DNA from 2 places in the Nocardiopsis sediminis genome. Region 1 is predicted to be linked to the other one. Evidence: predicted binding sites of a transcription regulator. Region 1 holds the regulator's gene; the other holds the start of a gene.
What was found. Region 1 encodes HrcA, which represses chaperone genes, less so after heat shock. Its sites were predicted from a motif close to TTGGCACTCTCNNNNNGAGAGTGCCAA; they were not measured.

Region 1 (8,058 bases):
GTCGACCTGGGTGACGTCGCCCGTGACCACGATCTTGGAGCCGAAGCCCAGCCGCGTCAAGAACATCTTCATCTGCTCGGGGGAGGTGTTCTGCGCTTCGTCGAGGATGATGAAGGAGTCGTTCAGGGTGCGGCCGCGCATGTAGGCCAGCGGCGCGACCTCGATGGTCCCGGCCGCCATCAGCTTGGGGATGGAATCGGGGTCGAGCATGTCGTGCAGCGCGTCGTAGAGCGGGCGCAGGTAGGGGTCGATCTTCTCGTAGAGGGTGCCGGGCAGGAAGCCCAGGCGCTCCCCCGCCTCGACCGCCGGACGGGTCAGGATGATCCGGTTGACCTGCTTGTTCTGGAGCGCCTTGACCGCCTTGGCCATGGCCAGGTAGGTCTTGCCGGTTCCGGCGGGGCCGATGCCGAACACGACCGTGTGCTTGTCGATGGCGTCGACGTAGCGCTTCTGGTTGAGCGTCTTGGGCCGGATGGTGCGCCCGCGCGCCGAGAGGATGTTCATCGTCAGCACGTCGGCGGGGCGCTCGGCGCCGGGGGCGTCGTTGCGCAGCATGCCCAGGGTGCGCTCGATGGCGTCGGGGGTGATCTCGGCGCCACTGCGAACGAGTTCGAGCAGCTCCTCGATCAGCCGGACGACCAGCGCGGTCTCATCGGGGCTGCCGCTGATGGTGATCTCGTTGCCGCGCACGTGGATGTCGCTGTCGAAGGAGCGTTCCACGGTCCGCAGGAGTTCGTCGCCGGATCCGAGCAGGTTGACCATCGTGTGCTCTTCGGGCACCACGATCTTCACCTGGGTGCTGGAATGTGTTGACTCGACCATGGTGTGGCCTCGCGGCCGTCTCGCCCCTGCCTCTCGTGCGTCGTGCGCGGCGCGCACCGCGGATCGGCGGTGCGCCGGTTGTGATCACCGTGGTCGCAGTGATCTCGGTGAACCGTTGTGGTTCCCTCGAATTCTACCAACGCCCCCTGCCGCGGCCCGAAGCGTTTTCTACCCGGGCGGCCACTCCAGCCCGCGGCCGCCGAGCAGGTGGGCGTGCACGTGGAAGACGGTCTGGCCGGCGCCGGAGCCGGTGTTGAACACCAGCCGGTAGCCGGTGCCGGCGATCCCCTCGGCGGCGGCGACCTCGGCGGCGTCGCGGGCGATGTCGTCGACGACCCCGGTACCCGCCCGGGCGGCCTCCCCCGCGTCGGCGTAGTGCTCGCGCGGGATGACGAGGATGTGGGTCGGGGCCTGGGGGTTGATGTCGCGGAAGGCGACGGTGCGCTCGCCCTTGCGCACGATCTCGGCGGGCACCTCGCCCGTGACGATCTTGCAGAACAGGCAATCGGTGGCGGCCACCTGCTGGTCCCCTCCTCTGTCGCGGTACGCGGGCGTCGCCCGCCGGTCCGCCCCCATGATGCCGCAGTCGGCGGGCCGCGGGCGCGGTTCCGCCGGGGGCGCCGGAAAAGGCACCGCGGGGAACCCGGCGGCTGCCGGGGAACGCGGGGACCCTGTTCCGATTCGTCCGCGGATTCGGCCGTACGGGTATCGCCGCGGGCGCCGATCTTCTACGGTGGCCACGGCACGGTGATCGGCGGGGCGCGTATGGCGCCGCCGTGATGATGCCCCGTCCCCCCAGAGGGGGCCGCGTCACCCGAACGGACCGCCCAGCCCTTGCGGCGCGGGCTATTCTGTTCCTTCGCGTGGCATCATCCGAGCCGTCCCTTTTGCGGCGGCGTTCGGAAGAGCCGTCCCCCGAATGATCAGGTCAGGCGTCGGACCCCCGAGCTGGAGCGAGAAGAACAGGTATGCCCTTTCGTAAACCCGGCGACAAGGGCGCGCGTCCTACGGACGTGACTGAAACAATGGTCGCCGGCGCCGCAGCGGCACCGGCGGCGGCCGAGTGGGACGCCGACCAGGCCGTGACGCAGCTGTACAGCGCGCACTACCGGCCGCTGGTCCGGCTCGCCACCCTGCTCGTCCGCGACTACGCCACCGCCGAGGAGGTCGTCCAGGACGCATTCGTCGCCATGCACGGCGCGTGGCGCCGTCTCCGCGACCCCAACAAGGCGCTGTCCTACCTGCGCCAGTCGGTGGTCAACCGTGCCCGTTCGGTCCTGCGCCACCGGGCGGTGGTCGAGAAGCACGCCCCCAAGGCGCTGCCCGATGCCCCCAGCGCCGAGCACGGCGCGCTGGGCGAGCTGGAGCGCGCCGCGGTCATCGAAGCCATCCGCAGGCTCCCCACCCGTCAGCGTGAGGCCATCGTGCTCCGGTACTACGGGGACCTCTCCGAGGCCCAGATCGCCGACTCGATGGGGATCAGCCGCGGCGCCGTCAAGAGCCACACGGCGCGTGGCATCGCCGCCCTTCGCTCGGTTCTGGAGCAGACGACATGACCGACCCGTTCGACGCATCCTTCGAGGAGCGGCTGCGCGCGGCCCTGAAAGCCGAGGCCGACTCCGTGGACCCGTCGCCCGAGGCGCTCGGCAGGATCCGCGCCCGCACCGGGCGCAGCCGGGTCTCCGCCTGGTTCGGCCTGCCGTGGCTGCGTCCCGCGCTGGCCGCGGGCGCGGCGGCGCTGATCGCCGGATCCGTCCTGCTGGGCACCCCGCAGGTGCGTGACCAGCTGCTGCCGTCGTCCATGAACAGCCCTGCGGGCGATGGCGGCGCCGGGGGTGGCGGTGGCGCCGACGGCCACGCCCAGGACGGTGTCGGCGGCCCCGGCGCCGCGGGCGCCGACGGCGGCGGCGCCACGGCCGTCCCGCCGTCCCCCGGCGGCACGTCCGAGCCCGGCTCCGAGTCCGACGAGGACGGGACCGGCATCACCGCGCTGTGTTCGCCCCCGCCCTCACCCGAACCCAGCGCCACCGGCCCCAGCGCCGCCGAGTCCGAGGACCCCTCCCCCGAGCCCGAGGAACCCGAGGCCGACGACGACTGCGTCCCCAGCCCCCGGCCCTCCGAGCCCGGCGACTCCGGCGCGGGCGACCCCGAGGACCCCGCCGAGCCCGAGGTCCCCGCCGACGGCGGCGACAACGAGGACGACGGCGACGTCGACGGCACCCCGAGCCCGCCCGACACCCTCCCCGGCGACGTCCCGGAAGGGGCCTCGCAGGTCCAGTAGGGGCGGTGTTTCCCGCTCAGCCTGCGGGGCGCCCTCCGGGCACGCTCGATGAAGGCCTTCCGCTCTGTCCGGCCGAGGGCGGCTACCAGCGTCCGCAGCGTGCCTGGAGGACGGCGAGCGCGGCGACCCCTGCCGTGGAGGTGCGCAGCACGGTCGGCCCCAGGAGCGCCCGGACGGCGCCTGCCTCGTCGAGCGCGGCCAGCTCGGTGTCGGACAGCCCGCCTTCGGGCCCCACTACGACGACGAAACCGGGGCCGCCTGCGCCGGGCAGGGGGAGCGACGACAGCCGTTCCTCCTGAGCGCCCTCGTGCAGGACGATCCCCAGGTCGGCCGCTGCCACGAGCGCCACCACATCACGTGTGGTGGCAAGGTCGGCGACCTCGGGGATCCGGCTGCGCCGGGCCTGTTTGGCGGACTCCCGCGCGGTCGCGCGCCACTTGGCCACCGACTTCGCCGCGCGATCGGGCTTCCAGCGGGTCACGCACCGCTCGGCCGCCCACGGCACGATGGCGTCGACCCCCGCTTCGGTCATGACCTCGACGGAGAGCTCGCCCCGGTCGCCCTTGGGCAGCGCCTGGACGACCGTGATGCGGGGGGAGGGCTCGGGGTCGGCCGACCGCTCCTCGACGGTGCAGACCACGCTGTCCTTGCCGACGTCGGCCACCACGCACCGGGCGCGCGTTCCTGCTCCGTCGACGAGGTGCACGGTCTCGCCCACCGTGATGCGGCGGGCCGCGGCGGCGTGCCGGCCCTCGGGGCCGGAGAGCACCACGCGGTCGCGGTCGAGCTGCCCGGCGTCGGCGAGGAAGACGGGAGGCGTCACGGGTTCCCTTTCTCGGATGGGCGGCGGGCACGCGGCGCGGGGTGCGGCCCCACGACAGCGAGGGGCCCCGCGGCGCGCGGCCGGGGGCCCTGCTGAAGTGCGCCGTGCCGGCGCGGCCTGCTGCGCCCTCTCAGGCCGCGGCTAGCGGGCCCCGAACGCGTCGCGCAGGCGCGAGAAGAGGCCGCCGTGGCCGGGGCTGAACTTGCCCGGCGGGTGGTCCTCGCCTCGCAGCTCGGCGAACTTGCGCAGCAGCGCCTCCTGCTCTTCGTCGAGCTTGGCCGGGGTCTCGACGTCGACCTGGATCATGAGGTCGCCGCGGCCGCCGCCGTCGAGGTGCTTGGTGCCGCGCCCCCCGAGGGTGATCACATGGCCCGAGCTGGTGCCGGGGCGCAGGTCGATCTCCTCGGTGCCGTCGAGGGTCTCGAAGGTGAACGAGGCGCCCAGAGCCGCCGCGGTCATGGGCACCGTGATGGTGCAGTGGAGGTCGTCGCCGCGCCGCTCGAAGATCGGGTGCGGGCGCTGGACGATCTCCAGGAAGATGTCGCCGCGCGGGCCGCCGTTGGGGCCGACCTCGCCCTCGCCCGCCAGCTGGATCTGCGTGCCGTCCTCGACGCCCGCAGGGATCTGGACCTTGCGGGTGACCTTCTCGCGCACCCGGCCCTCGCCCGCGCAGTCGGGGCAGGGGTCGGTGATGATGCTCCCCTGGCCCGCGCACTGCGGGCACGGGCGCGAGGTCATGACCTGCCCAAGGAACGAGCGGGTGACCTGGGAGACCTCGCCGCGCCCCTGGCACATCTCGCAGGTGTGGCGGTGGGTGCCCTTGGCCGTGCCCTCACCCTGACAGGTGGTGCACAGGACCGCCGTGGGGAAGGTGACGTCCTTGGTCACGCCGAACGCGGTCTCGGAGAGGTCGAGCTCGATGCGCACCTTGATGCTGCGCCCCCGGCGCACGCGGTCGCGCGGGCTGCGCCCGGCCCCCGGCTGGCCGCCCCCGAAGAAGGCGTTCATGATGTCGTCGAAGGGGAACCCCGCGGCGCCGCCGCCGAAGCCGCCGGCCCCCGCACCGCCGCCACCGGGGGCGAAGGGGTCGTGGCCCATGTCGAACATGCGCCGCTTGTTCTCGTCGGAGAGGACCTCGTAGGCCTGGGTCACTTCCTTGAAGCGCTCCTGGGTGGTGGGGTCCGGGTTGACGTCGGGGTGGAGTTCGCGGGCCAGCCGCCGGTAGGCCTTCTTGATCTCGTCCTTCGTCGCCTCGCGACGAACCCCGAGGATCGCGTAATAGTCCCTCGCCACTTACTGTCCCGCCAAAATCGTTCCGACGTACCTGGCCACAGCGCGCACCGCTCCCATCGTTCCCGGGTAATCCATTCGAGTCGGACCGACGACGCCGAGCTTGGCCAGCGACTGGTCGCCGAAGCCGTACCCGGCGGACACGATCGAGGTGGATCTGAGGCCCTCGTGAGAGTTCTCCGCGCCGATGCGTACCGTGAGCATGGACGGGTCGCCCACCTCTCCGAGCAAACGGATGAGGACCACGTTTTCTTCCAGCGCTTCGAGTACGTCACGAAGGCTAGCGGAGAAATCCACCGCCGCGAGATTCGCGGTCCCGCCGAGGACGATCTTCTCCTCGTGCCGCTCCACCAGGCTCTCCAGGAGCACCGACAGCACCGAGACCGCCATGCGTCGGTCGCCGGCCGGCACCTGAGCCGGCAGGTCCTCCACGGCAGTGGGGACGTCGGTCAGCCACTTGCCCCCCAGGGCGCGGTTGAGCATCTGCCGCAGGTTGTCGACGGAGTCCTCGGTGACGTCGCCGAGGCCGTCGATGACGCGCTGCTCGACCCGCCCGGTGTTGGTGATCAGCACCATCATCACGCGCCGGTTGCCCAGGGGGACGAGTTCGACGTGCTGCACGGAGGAGCGGATGAGCGAGGGGTACTGCACGATCGCGACCTGCCGGGTGAGCTGCGCGAGCAGCCGCACGGTGCGGGCCACGATCTCGTCGAGGTCCACGGCGCCGCCGAGGAAGGTCTCGATGGCGCGGCGCTCGGCCGAGGACAGCGGCTTGACCGTGGACAGCCGGTCCACGAACAGCCGGTAGCCCTTGTCGGTGGGCACCCGGCCCGCGCTGGTGTGGGGCTGGGTGATGTAGCCCTCTTCCTCCAGCGCCACCATGTCGTTGCGGATCGTCGCCGGCGACACCCCGAGGGTGTGGCGGTCGGCGAGGGCCTTGGACCCCACGGGCTCGTTCGTGGACACGTAGTCCTCGACGATGGCACGCAGGACCGCGAGTTTGCGGCCGTCGAGCACGCGTTCACCTCCCTGGCACTCCGTGGTCGTAAGTGCTAATTCTATGCCGTCGCGCAAGGGCGGGCCGGAACCAGGGACCGCGGTTCGGGTCCGCGGCCGCCCCGGCGCGCCGCGCGCCGCGTTCCGGGGCGTCCACGGGGTGCGGTGCGAGAATGATCGCCATGGCCGTCGATCCCGCACCGCCCTCCGTCGACCCGGCGCTGCTGCGCCCGGCGCGGGCCTGGTACGGGATCGGGGCGGCGATCGTGGTCTTCGGGCTGGTCGCCGGGGCCATGGGGTTCGTGATCGGGCTGCTGAACTCGGTCTCCCTGCCGCACTTCCGCGCGCAGTTCGGCGACGACGAGACCGCGATCGTCGACCTCGACCGCGCGGACCAGGGCTCCCACGCCTGGCTCATCTACGCCGACCACTACACGACCGACGACGAGATCGCCGCGTTCTGCACGATCGACGGCCCCACGGGGCCGGTCACGGTCACCCCGGCCCACGACCACCACTCCGACGGCTGGTTCCTGGCCGGCCGGGTCGACACGACCGCGACGGGCGACCACACCTTCCGCTGCCACAGCGGCGCCGGCCTGCACTACGCGGTCGGTTACGGCAACGACCTGACCGGCGTTTCCACGGGCGTGCTGTGGACCATCGCCACCGCCCTCGTCCCGGCGCTCGCGGGGGTGCTCATCGGCGCCGCGGTGCTCATTCTCACCGCGGTCCTGCGGCGCCGGAACCGGCGCCGCATCGTCGCCGGCGGGGCGTCCCCGCCCTCGTCCTGACCCGTCCCGCCCCGCCTCACCACTATCATCGCGGCCCGTGGGCACTGAATCTGGCAAGCGGCGCGGCGGACGGTACGGCGACGACGTCCTGGCGGGCGACTGGCGGCGGCCACGCAAAGGCGCGGTCCCCGAGGTCCCCCTGGAGCACGGCCTGGTGGTGGAATCCGCCGACGAAGGGTTCTGCGGCGCGGCCGTGGCCTGGGACAAGGCCACGGTGACCCTGGAGGACCGCGCGGGCCGGCGCCGGGTGTTCGACCTCGCGCCGGCGGCGTTCCTGATCGACGGCCGGCCGGTCACGGTGGTGCGCCCGGCAGCGGCGGCCCCTTCCGGGCCGCTGCGCAGCGCGTCGGGGTCGGTCGCGGTCCGCGGCGCGCGGGCCAGGGTCGCCAAGGAGGGCCGCATCTACGTCGAGGGCGCCCACGACGCGGAGCTGGTCGAGAAGATCTGGGGCCACGACCTGCGCGTCGAGGGCGTGGCCGTGGAGTTCCTCGAAGGGGTGGACCGCCTGCCCGAGATCGTCGACGCGTTCGGTCCGGGGCCGCAACGGCGGCTGGGGGTGCTGGTGGACCACCTGGTGCCGGGGTCCAAGGAGTCGCGGATCGCCGAGCAGGTATCGTCGCCGCACGTGCTGGTCACCGGCCACCCGTTCATCGACATCTGGCAGGCGGTGAAGCCCTCCGTGCTCGGCATCGCCGCCTGGCCCGATGTGCCGCGCGGAACCCCCTGGAAGGAAGGGGTGCTGGCCGCCCTCGGCCGGCGGGAGGAGCCGGGTGAGGCGTGGCAGCGGATCCTCGGCCGGGTCCGGACATTCGCCGACCTGGAACCGGATCTGCTGGGCCGCGTCGAAGAATTGATCGACTTCGTTACCGCGCCCTACGTGGTGCGAGACTAGGACACGTCCGCGCTGACCCCGCGGTGACGGCGTTCGGCGGCACGACACGCCGCACGGCATAATCTGCTCCACGCAATCGGCACAGCCAAGGGACATGATGAGCGAGACCCCGCCCCACCGACCACAGCCGCAGGACCCCTCGGGAGGGCAGCCCGCGCCC
Region 2 (8,058 bases), on a different contig from region 1:
GCCTCGCTGCCCCAGTGGTAGCCGCGGCCGGGTGCCTCGGCGGCGCGGGCCAGGGGCGAGCCGACCATGACGGCGTCGGCGCCGCAGGCCAGGGCCTTGGCGATGTCGCCGCTGTGGCTCATGCCGCCGTCGGCGATGACGTGCACGTAGCGGCCCCCCGACTCGTCGAGGTAGTCGCGGCGGGCCGCTGCGACGTCGCCGATCGCGCTGGCCATGGGCACGGCGACACCGAGCACGGAGCGGGTGGTGTGGCCCGATCCGCCGCCGAAGCCCACCAGCACCCCGGCCGCGCCGGTGCGCATCAGGTGCAGGGCGGCGGTGTAGGTGGCGCAGCCGCCCACCACGACCGGAACGTCCAGGTCGTAGATGAACTGCTTGAGGTTGAGCGGCTCGGCGCGCCCCGAGACGTGCTCGGCGGAGACGGTGGTGCCGCGGATCACGAAGATGTCCACGCCGGCGTCGATGACGGCCTTGTGGTACTGGGCGGTGTTCTGCGGCGACAGCCGGGCCGCTGTGACCACGCCGGCCTGGCGGATCTCCTCGATGCGCCGCCCGATCAGCTCCTCCTGGATCGGCGCGGCGTAGATGTCCTGGAGCCGCCGCGTGGCGGCGGCGTCGTCGAGCTCGTGGATCTCGGCGAGCAGCGGCTCGGGGTCCTCGTAGCGGGTCCACAGGCCTTCGAGGTCGAGTACGCCCAGCCCGCCCTGCTCGCCGATCGCGACGATGGTCGCCGGCGACGCGACGCTGTCCATGGGGCTGCCGACGAGCGGTGTCTCGAACCGGTAGGCGTCGATCTGCCAGGCGATGGACACTTCCTCGGGGTCACGGGTGCGCCGGGCGGGCACGATCCCGATCTCGTCGAGTTCATAGGCGCGCCGCCCGCTCTTGCCCAGCCCGATCTCCACCTGAGCCACCGCTTCGGTCCCCTCTCGCGTGCCACCGCGCCTGCCGGTCGGCCGGCGCCTGCTGCCGCCGCGAGTGTACCGCCGACCACCCCGTATGCCCGCCCGGAGCACCCCTTATGCGGTCTCCGGGCGGTTCGGCCGGGCGGGCCGGGCCCTACCGGGCCGCCGTCCGGGACGCGGTCAGCGGCGGGCGTGGTAGTTGGGCGCCTCGACGGTCATCTGGATGTCGTGGGGGTGGCTCTCCTTGAGGCCGGCCGAGGTGATCTGCATCAGCCGGCCATTCTCGCGCAGGGCCGCGACGGTGCGCGCGCCCGCGTACCACATCGACTGCCGGAGGCCCCCGACGAGCTGGTGGGCGACCGCCTGGAGCGGGCCGCGGTAGGGCACCTGGCCCTCGATCCCCTCGGGGATCAGCTTCTCCTCGGTGGCGACGTCGGCCTGGGAGTACCGGTCCTTGGAGAAGGACCGCCCGCGCATGGCGCCCAGCGAGCCCATGCCGCGGTAGGTCTTGTACTGCTTGCCGTTGATGAAGTTCAGCTCGCCCGGGCTTTCCTCGACGCCCGCGAGCAGGCTGCCGACCATGACCGTGCTGGCGCCGGCGACGATCGCCTTGGCGATGTCGCCGGAGTGCTGGAGCCCGCCGTCGGCGATGACCGGGACGCCCGCGGGCCCCGCGGCCTTGGCGGCCTCCATGATGGCGGTGAGCTGCGGCGCACCGACCCCCGCGACGACGCGCGTGGTGCAGATGGAGCCCGGCCCGACACCGACCTTCACGGCGTCGGCACCGGCGTCGACCAGCGCCTGGGCGCCCGCGCGGGTGGCGATGTTGCCCGCCACGATGTCGGCGCGCGAGTTGGCCTTGAGCTTGGCGACCATTTCAACGACGCCGGAGGAGTGGCCGTGCGCGGTGTCGACGACGATGAAGTCCGCGCCGGCCTCGACCAGCGCCCGCGCGCGGGTCTCGGCGTCGGGGCCCACGCCCACTGCGGCGCCGACCACCAGCCGGCCGTCGGCGTCCTTGGTGGCGTCGGGGAACTGCTCGCTCTTGATGAAGTCCTTGACGGTGATCAGCCCGCGCAGCCGGCCCTGGTCGTCGACCAGCGGCAGCTTCTCGACCTTGTGCCGGCGCAGCAGGCGGAAGGCCTCTTCGCGGGAGACGCCCACGGGCGCGGTGACCAGCGGCATGGGGGTCATGACGTCGCGGACGGGGCGGTTGCGGTCGTCCTCGAAGCGCATGTCGCGGTTGGTGACGATGCCCACGAGGCGGCCGTCGGGATCGGTGACCGGGGCGCCGGAGATGCGGTAGTGGGCGCTCAGCTGCTCGACATCGGCGAGGGTGTCGTCGGGGGCGCAGGTGACGGGGTCGGTGACCATGCCGGCCTCGGACCGTTTCACCAGGTCGACCTGGCCGGCCTGGTCCTCGATGGAGAGGTTGCGGTGCAGCACGCCGGCGCCGCCCTGGCGGGCCATGGCCACGGCCATGCGGGCTTCGGTGACGGTGTCCATGGCCGCGGAGAGCAGCGGGATGCGCAGCTCGATGCCGCGCGAGAGCCGGGTGCCGGTGTCGGCATCGCCGGGCTGGAGGTCCGAGTAGGCCGGGACCAGCAGGACGTCGTCATAGGTGAGGCCAGGCGCCAGCACCTTGCCGTCGGCCCCCGTGTACAGCTGCGTCATTACCCCATCCAACCATTCGCCGTGACCGTTTCATCCTATGGCCCTGACCGGCGGGTTTACCGGCGGGGAACATCACAGGTGGACGGTCGGGGCGGTGGGGAGGGTCACAGTACCCGCGGGGGGCGGGTGCGGCCCGGCGCACGGCGGGCGGCGCGCTCTCAGCGCGCGGGGCGCCCCAGGCGGCAGTGGCCGGGGGCGGGAATCCGCGGCGGGCAGTGGGTACCCCGGGGCCGCGGGCTCAGGGGTGCGTGGCAGGACGCGCCGCTAGAAGAGGCGGTTCGCCACGGCCACCTCCCGAAGCCGAGCAAGAGCTCGGTGCTGGGCAACCCGTACCGCACCCGCCGACATCCCAAGGACATGTCCCGTCTCATCAGCCGATAGCCCGGCGATCACGCGCATCACCAGCAGCCGCCGCTGCTGCTCGGGCAGTTCGTTCAGCAGCGCCCGCGCCCGCTCCGCCTCGACGGTGCGGACCGCGGCCTCCTCCGGCCCGGGGCCGTCGTCGGGCCGGTCCGGGACGGTCTCGGTGGGCACGTCGGCGCGCGTGGATCCGCGGAGGGCGTCGGCCACCTTGTGCGCCGCGATGCCGAAGACGAAGGAGGCGAAGGGCCGCCCCATGTCCTCATAGCGCGGCAGCGCCGCGAGGAGGGCGATGCAGACCTCCTGCGCGACGTCGTCGGAGTAGTGCACGTAGCCGGAGACACGGGCCAGGCGGGCACGGCAGTAGCGGACGACCATGGGGCGGACCTCGCGGATCAGCGAGTCCACCGCACCGTGGTCACCCTGGACGGCCAGCGAGGTCAGGTTGTTCAGTTCCGTGTCGTTCGCCCTGCGCGGGACTGCTGGTGATGGCACCTGCGGGCCCCCCGCGACGCGTAGATCCGTCACGTACGAATGATGCCCCGACACCGGGACTTACACGTCACGAACCCCGGCTACAGAATGATCACATTTGGTGTAAACCGGATAAAGGCACGCGCGCCCCGAGAGAATCATCGGGGCGCGCGTGGTATGGAACGGCGAGCCGACGAGCGAGCGGAGGCGGCGCCGCCCCGGCCGCAGGCCCCCTCGCGGGGCCGTTGGAGCCGAGCGAGGAGGCGAGCGTGACCAGAGAGCACTGAACCGTTCACTCTGGACGACCGGGAAGGGCTCAGTGGCCGTGCCCGTGGCCGTGGCCGGCCTCGGCTTCCTCTTCCTCCGGCTTGTCGACGACGAGCACCTCGGTCGTCAGCAGCATGCCGGCGATGGAGGCGGCGTTCTGCACCGCCGACCGGGTGACCTTGACGGGGTCGATGATGCCCTGCGCCATCAGGTCGCCGTACTCGCCGGTGGCGGCGTTGTAGCCCTCACCCTGCTTGAGCTCGGCGATCTTGTAGGTGACGACGTAGCCCTCGGCGCCGGCGTTGACGGCGATCCAGCGGGCCGGCTCGACCAGCGCCTTGCGCACGATGGCCACGCCCGTGGCCTCGTCGCCGGTGCGGCCGAGGTCGTCGAGGGCAGCCGCGGCGTGCACCAGGGAGGCGCCGCCGCCGGCGATGATGCCCTCCTCGATCGCGGCGCGGGTGGCCGAGATCGCGTCCTCGAGGCGGTGCTTCTTCTCCTTGAGCTCCACCTCGGTGGCCGCGCCGACGCTCAGCACCGAGACGCCGCCGGACAGCTTGGCCAGGCGCTCCTGGAGCTTCTCGCGGTCCCAGTCGGAGTCGCTGGCCTCGATCTCCTTGCGGATCTGGTTGACGCGGTCCTCGACCTCGGACTGCTCGCCGGCACCGTCGACGATGGTGGTGTCGTCCTTGGTGATGGTGATGCGGCGGGCGCTGCCCAGCGTGTCGAGCTCGGCGTTCTCCAGGGTCAGGCCGACCTCCTCGGCGATGACCTGGCCGCCGGTGAGGGTGGCGATGTCCTGGAGCATGGCCTTGCGGCGCTCGCCGAAGCCGGGCGCCTTGACCGCGGCGACGTTGAGGGCGCCGCGCATCTTGTTGAGGACCAGCGCGCCCAGGGCGTCGCCGTCGACGTCCTCGGCGATGATCAGCAGCGGCTTCTTGGTCTGGACGACCTTCTCCAGCAGCGGCAGGAGCTCGTTGAGGGAGGAGACCTTGCCCTGGTTGATGAGGATGAGGGCGTCCTCCAGCACCGCCTCCTGGCGGTCGCCGTCGGTGACGAAGTAGGGCGAGACGTAGCCCTTGTCGAACTGCATGCCCTCGGTGAAGGCGAGGTCCAGGCCGAAGGTCGGGGCCTCTTCGACGGTGATGACGCCGTCCTTGCCGACCTTGTCGAACGCCTCGGCGATCAGGTCGCCGATCTGGGCGTCCTGGGCGGAGTTGGTGGCGACGTAGGCGATGTCGGCGCGCTCGCCGACCTCGCGGGCGCCCTCGAGCAGGATCTCCGAGACCCGCTCGGCGGCGGCGTCGATGCCCTTCTTGAGCGACATCGGGGAGGCACCGGCGGCGACGCTGCGCAGGCCCTCGCGCACGAGCGCCTGGGCGAGCACGGTGGCGGTGGTGGTGCCGTCGCCCGCCGCGTCGTTGGTCTTGGTGGCGACCTCCTTGACGAGCTGGGCCCCCAGGTTCTCGTAGGGGTCGTCCAGCTCGACCTCACGCGCGACGGTGACGCCGTCGTTGGTGATGGTCGGGGCGCCGAACTTCTTGTCGATGACGACGTTGCGGCCACGCGGGCCCAGCGTCACCTTGACGGCGTTGGCGAGGTGGTCGACACCCCGCTCAAGGGCGCGCCGGGCGTCGTCCTCGAATTCCAGGATCTTGGGCATGGTGAGCTTTCCTCAATCCGTGCGCGTTCGTCGGGAGTGGTATCCGCCCGCCCCCGGGTACACCGGACACCGGTGCCCCGGTGGCGCGCTCAGCGAAAAAACCGCCCCGCCCGGCATCGAGCCGGCCGGGGCGGGATGTCACGCGGAAGGGCGTCAGCCGATCCGGGTCTCCTACTTCTCGACGACCGCGAGCAGGTCGCGGGCGGAGAGGACGAGGTACTCCTCGTTGTTGTACTTGACCTCGGTGCCGCCGTACTTGCTGTACAGGACGACGTCGCCGACCTTGACGTCCAGCGGGATGCGGTTCTCACCCTCGTCGTCCCAGCGGCCCGGGCCCACCGCGAGGACCTCGCCCTCCTGGGGCTTCTCCTTGGCGGTGTCGGGGATGACCAGTCCGGACGCGGTGGTCTGCTCGGCCTCCAGCGTCCTGACGACGACGCGGTCCTCAAGCGGCTTCAGCACGGTCTTGGTGGCGGTCGACACGGTTGTGACCTCCCCCTTCAGGTTCGTCGTGATCCGTAAACAAACATGCTGCACATGGGGCGACCACGGCGGCCTGTCGTCGCGGGTGCCAGACCGGCCTCGTCGCGATTAGCACTCTATCGTGGAGAGTGCCAAGATGGAAACCGGCCGCGTCCCCGCGCACGCGGGACCCGGAACCGAACACAACAGGTCATTGGGGGCGAGTTGGCGACCAGTGCGCAGTCGGCGGCCTTCCGCGCGCTCCGCACCCCGGCGGGGCGGCGGCTGCTCGACTCGATCGACCCCGCCGAGGTCGACGCCGACCCCTTGGGCGCGGCCACGCGCCTGCGCCGGGCGGCTCCGGCCGGCGCACCGGACGCGGAGCCGGGCGGCGGCCCCGACGGGGAGGCCGGCGTCCCCCACGCCGACCTCGTGACCGCCGCTCTCACCCAGGCGCGGCTGCGCGGCCGGGCCCGCGCGAAGTTCGGCGACCTCGCGGAGCGCATGTACTTCACCCCCGACGGCCTCGAACAGGCCACGCGCCGCCCGGTCGCGGAGTACCGCGCCCGCCGCTTCGCCGCCGGGGTCGCCCCGGACACGCTGGTGGGCGACCTGTGCTGCGGCATCGGCGCGGACATGCTCGCCCTCGCGGCCGAGGGCCTGCGGGTCGACGGGGTCGATTCCGACCCGTTCACCGCCGCCGTGGCCGAGGCCAACGCGGCGGCGCTGGGCCTGTCCGGGCGTGTCCGGGTCCGCCGCGGCGACGCCGCGCTGACCGCCCCGGGCGACTACGACGCCGTGTTCTGCGACCCGGCGCGGCGCGGAAAGCGGGGCCGGATCTTCGACCCGCACGCCTACTCCCCGCCGTGGGGCACCGCCATGGACCTCGCGCAGGGCGCTTCGGCGGCGTGTGTGAAGGCCGCCCCGGGCATCCCCCACGAGCTGGTGCCCGACGGCGCCTCCGCGGAGTGGATCTCGGTCGACGGCGACGTCAAGGAGGCGGCGCTGTGGTTCGGCGCGCTGTACGACGTCCCGCGCCGCGCCACGCTGCTGCGGGGCGACGGGCGGAGCCCGGCGACCCTGACCGCCGACCCGGGCCTGGGCGCCCCGCCGGTCGCCGCGCCGAGGCGCTACCTCTACGAGCCCGACGGCGCCGTGATCCGCGCCCACCTCGTCGCCGAGGCGGCCGCCGCGGTCGGCGGGGCGCTGCTCGACCCCCACATCGCCTACATCACGTCCGACCGGCTCGTCGCCACCCCGTTCGCCCGCGCCTATGCGGTGGACGACGTCCTGCCCTTCTCCCTGAAGCGGCTGCGGTCGGTGCTACGCGAACGGGGCGCCGGAACGGTAACGATTAAGAAACGCGGATCGGCCGTGGACGTGGAGAAACTCCGCCGCGACCTCCGCCCGTCGGGACCGGGATCCGTTGTCGTGGTCCTCACCCGGATCGGCGACCGCCCTATTTGCCTCCTGTGTTCCGAGGTCACAGCCTCGCCGTGAGTCCGCGGCCCCGGAACCGCCGCCGCTGCGGGGCCGCCGAGGGATGACGGGCCCGCCCATCCGTACTACCGTGACGACTGCGGTCATTCCACGGCAATCAGCACAATCCACATTTTCACCACTTCAACCCGGCGAGCGTGGCTCATGTCGGTAAACTGACCCCCGCTGAATCCTTTCCCCTTCTCACGGATTCCCGGGGTCGGCGTACCCAGGGGCGACCGGTGGTGTGCGCCGGTTTCCACCCTTTCGCCATGCACGGGCCACTCACGGCCAGTGCGCATGCCATGTCCGTGTGTGATGACCACACGTCGGGCCCTATTCCCCGCCCGCGCCCGCTGCATCCGTTGAGAACACCGCCCATCCGCGTGCGAACGCGGGTGGGGGCGCCAGATCAAAAGGAGCACCTCGGTGGAACAGAGCAACCACAACTTCCTCAACGGGGGAGGGCAGACCGGGATCTCCGACCGCATGCGCGACCTGCTCTCGCGGGCGGCGCAGGACCAGATGTCCGAGCAGAAATCGCAGGGCGCGGTCAGCGAGGAGATGCGCCAGCGGCTTGAGGGCATGGAGTGGCTGCTGCGGGAGTTCCGCGAGCGCGAATTCGCCACCCTCGCCGAATCGGTCGCCGCCGTCCAGTCCCGGGTCGACGAGCTCAGCTCGCGCCCGCCCGAATGGGCCGAGACACTGGCCGAGCACATCGCCCTGGTCGGCGAACGGGTCAAGCCGCTCTCCGAACTCCCCGCGCTGCGCGCG

Region 2: groES (co-chaperone GroES) is a predicted target of HrcA. The motif match lies at 5,935-5,961, and genes of this name have one in related genera.

What each region holds. Positions count from the first base shown of each region.
Region 1 covers NZ_JBHSBH010000004.1:455,088-463,145, reverse strand. The annotation lists gene ACFOVU_RS06150 (PhoH family protein) at 1-822, opposite strand, end outside; gene ACFOVU_RS06145 (histidine triad nucleotide-binding protein) at 991-1,341, opposite strand; gene ACFOVU_RS06140 (SigE family RNA polymerase sigma factor) at 1,848-2,378, shown strand; gene ACFOVU_RS06135 (hypothetical protein) at 2,375-3,103, shown strand; gene ACFOVU_RS06130 (16S rRNA (uracil(1498)-N(3))-methyltransferase) at 3,186-3,926, opposite strand; gene dnaJ (molecular chaperone DnaJ) at 4,068-5,219, opposite strand; gene hrcA (heat-inducible transcriptional repressor HrcA) at 5,220-6,233, opposite strand; gene ACFOVU_RS06115 (hypothetical protein) at 6,395-7,006, shown strand; gene ACFOVU_RS06110 (DUF3097 domain-containing protein) at 7,044-7,898, shown strand; gene ACFOVU_RS06105 (DUF4870 domain-containing protein) at 7,996-8,058, shown strand, end outside.
Region 2 covers NZ_JBHSBH010000020.1:101,223-109,280, reverse strand. The annotation lists gene ACFOVU_RS28220 (GuaB3 family IMP dehydrogenase-related protein) at 1-905, opposite strand, end outside; gene guaB (IMP dehydrogenase) at 1,086-2,579, opposite strand; gene ACFOVU_RS28210 (sigma-70 family RNA polymerase sigma factor) at 2,844-3,434, opposite strand; gene groL (chaperonin GroEL) at 3,730-5,343, opposite strand; gene groES (co-chaperone GroES) at 5,515-5,826, opposite strand; gene ACFOVU_RS28195 (class I SAM-dependent methyltransferase) at 6,031-7,305, shown strand; gene ACFOVU_RS28190 (apolipoprotein A-IV repeat region-like domain-containing protein) at 7,714-8,058, shown strand, end outside.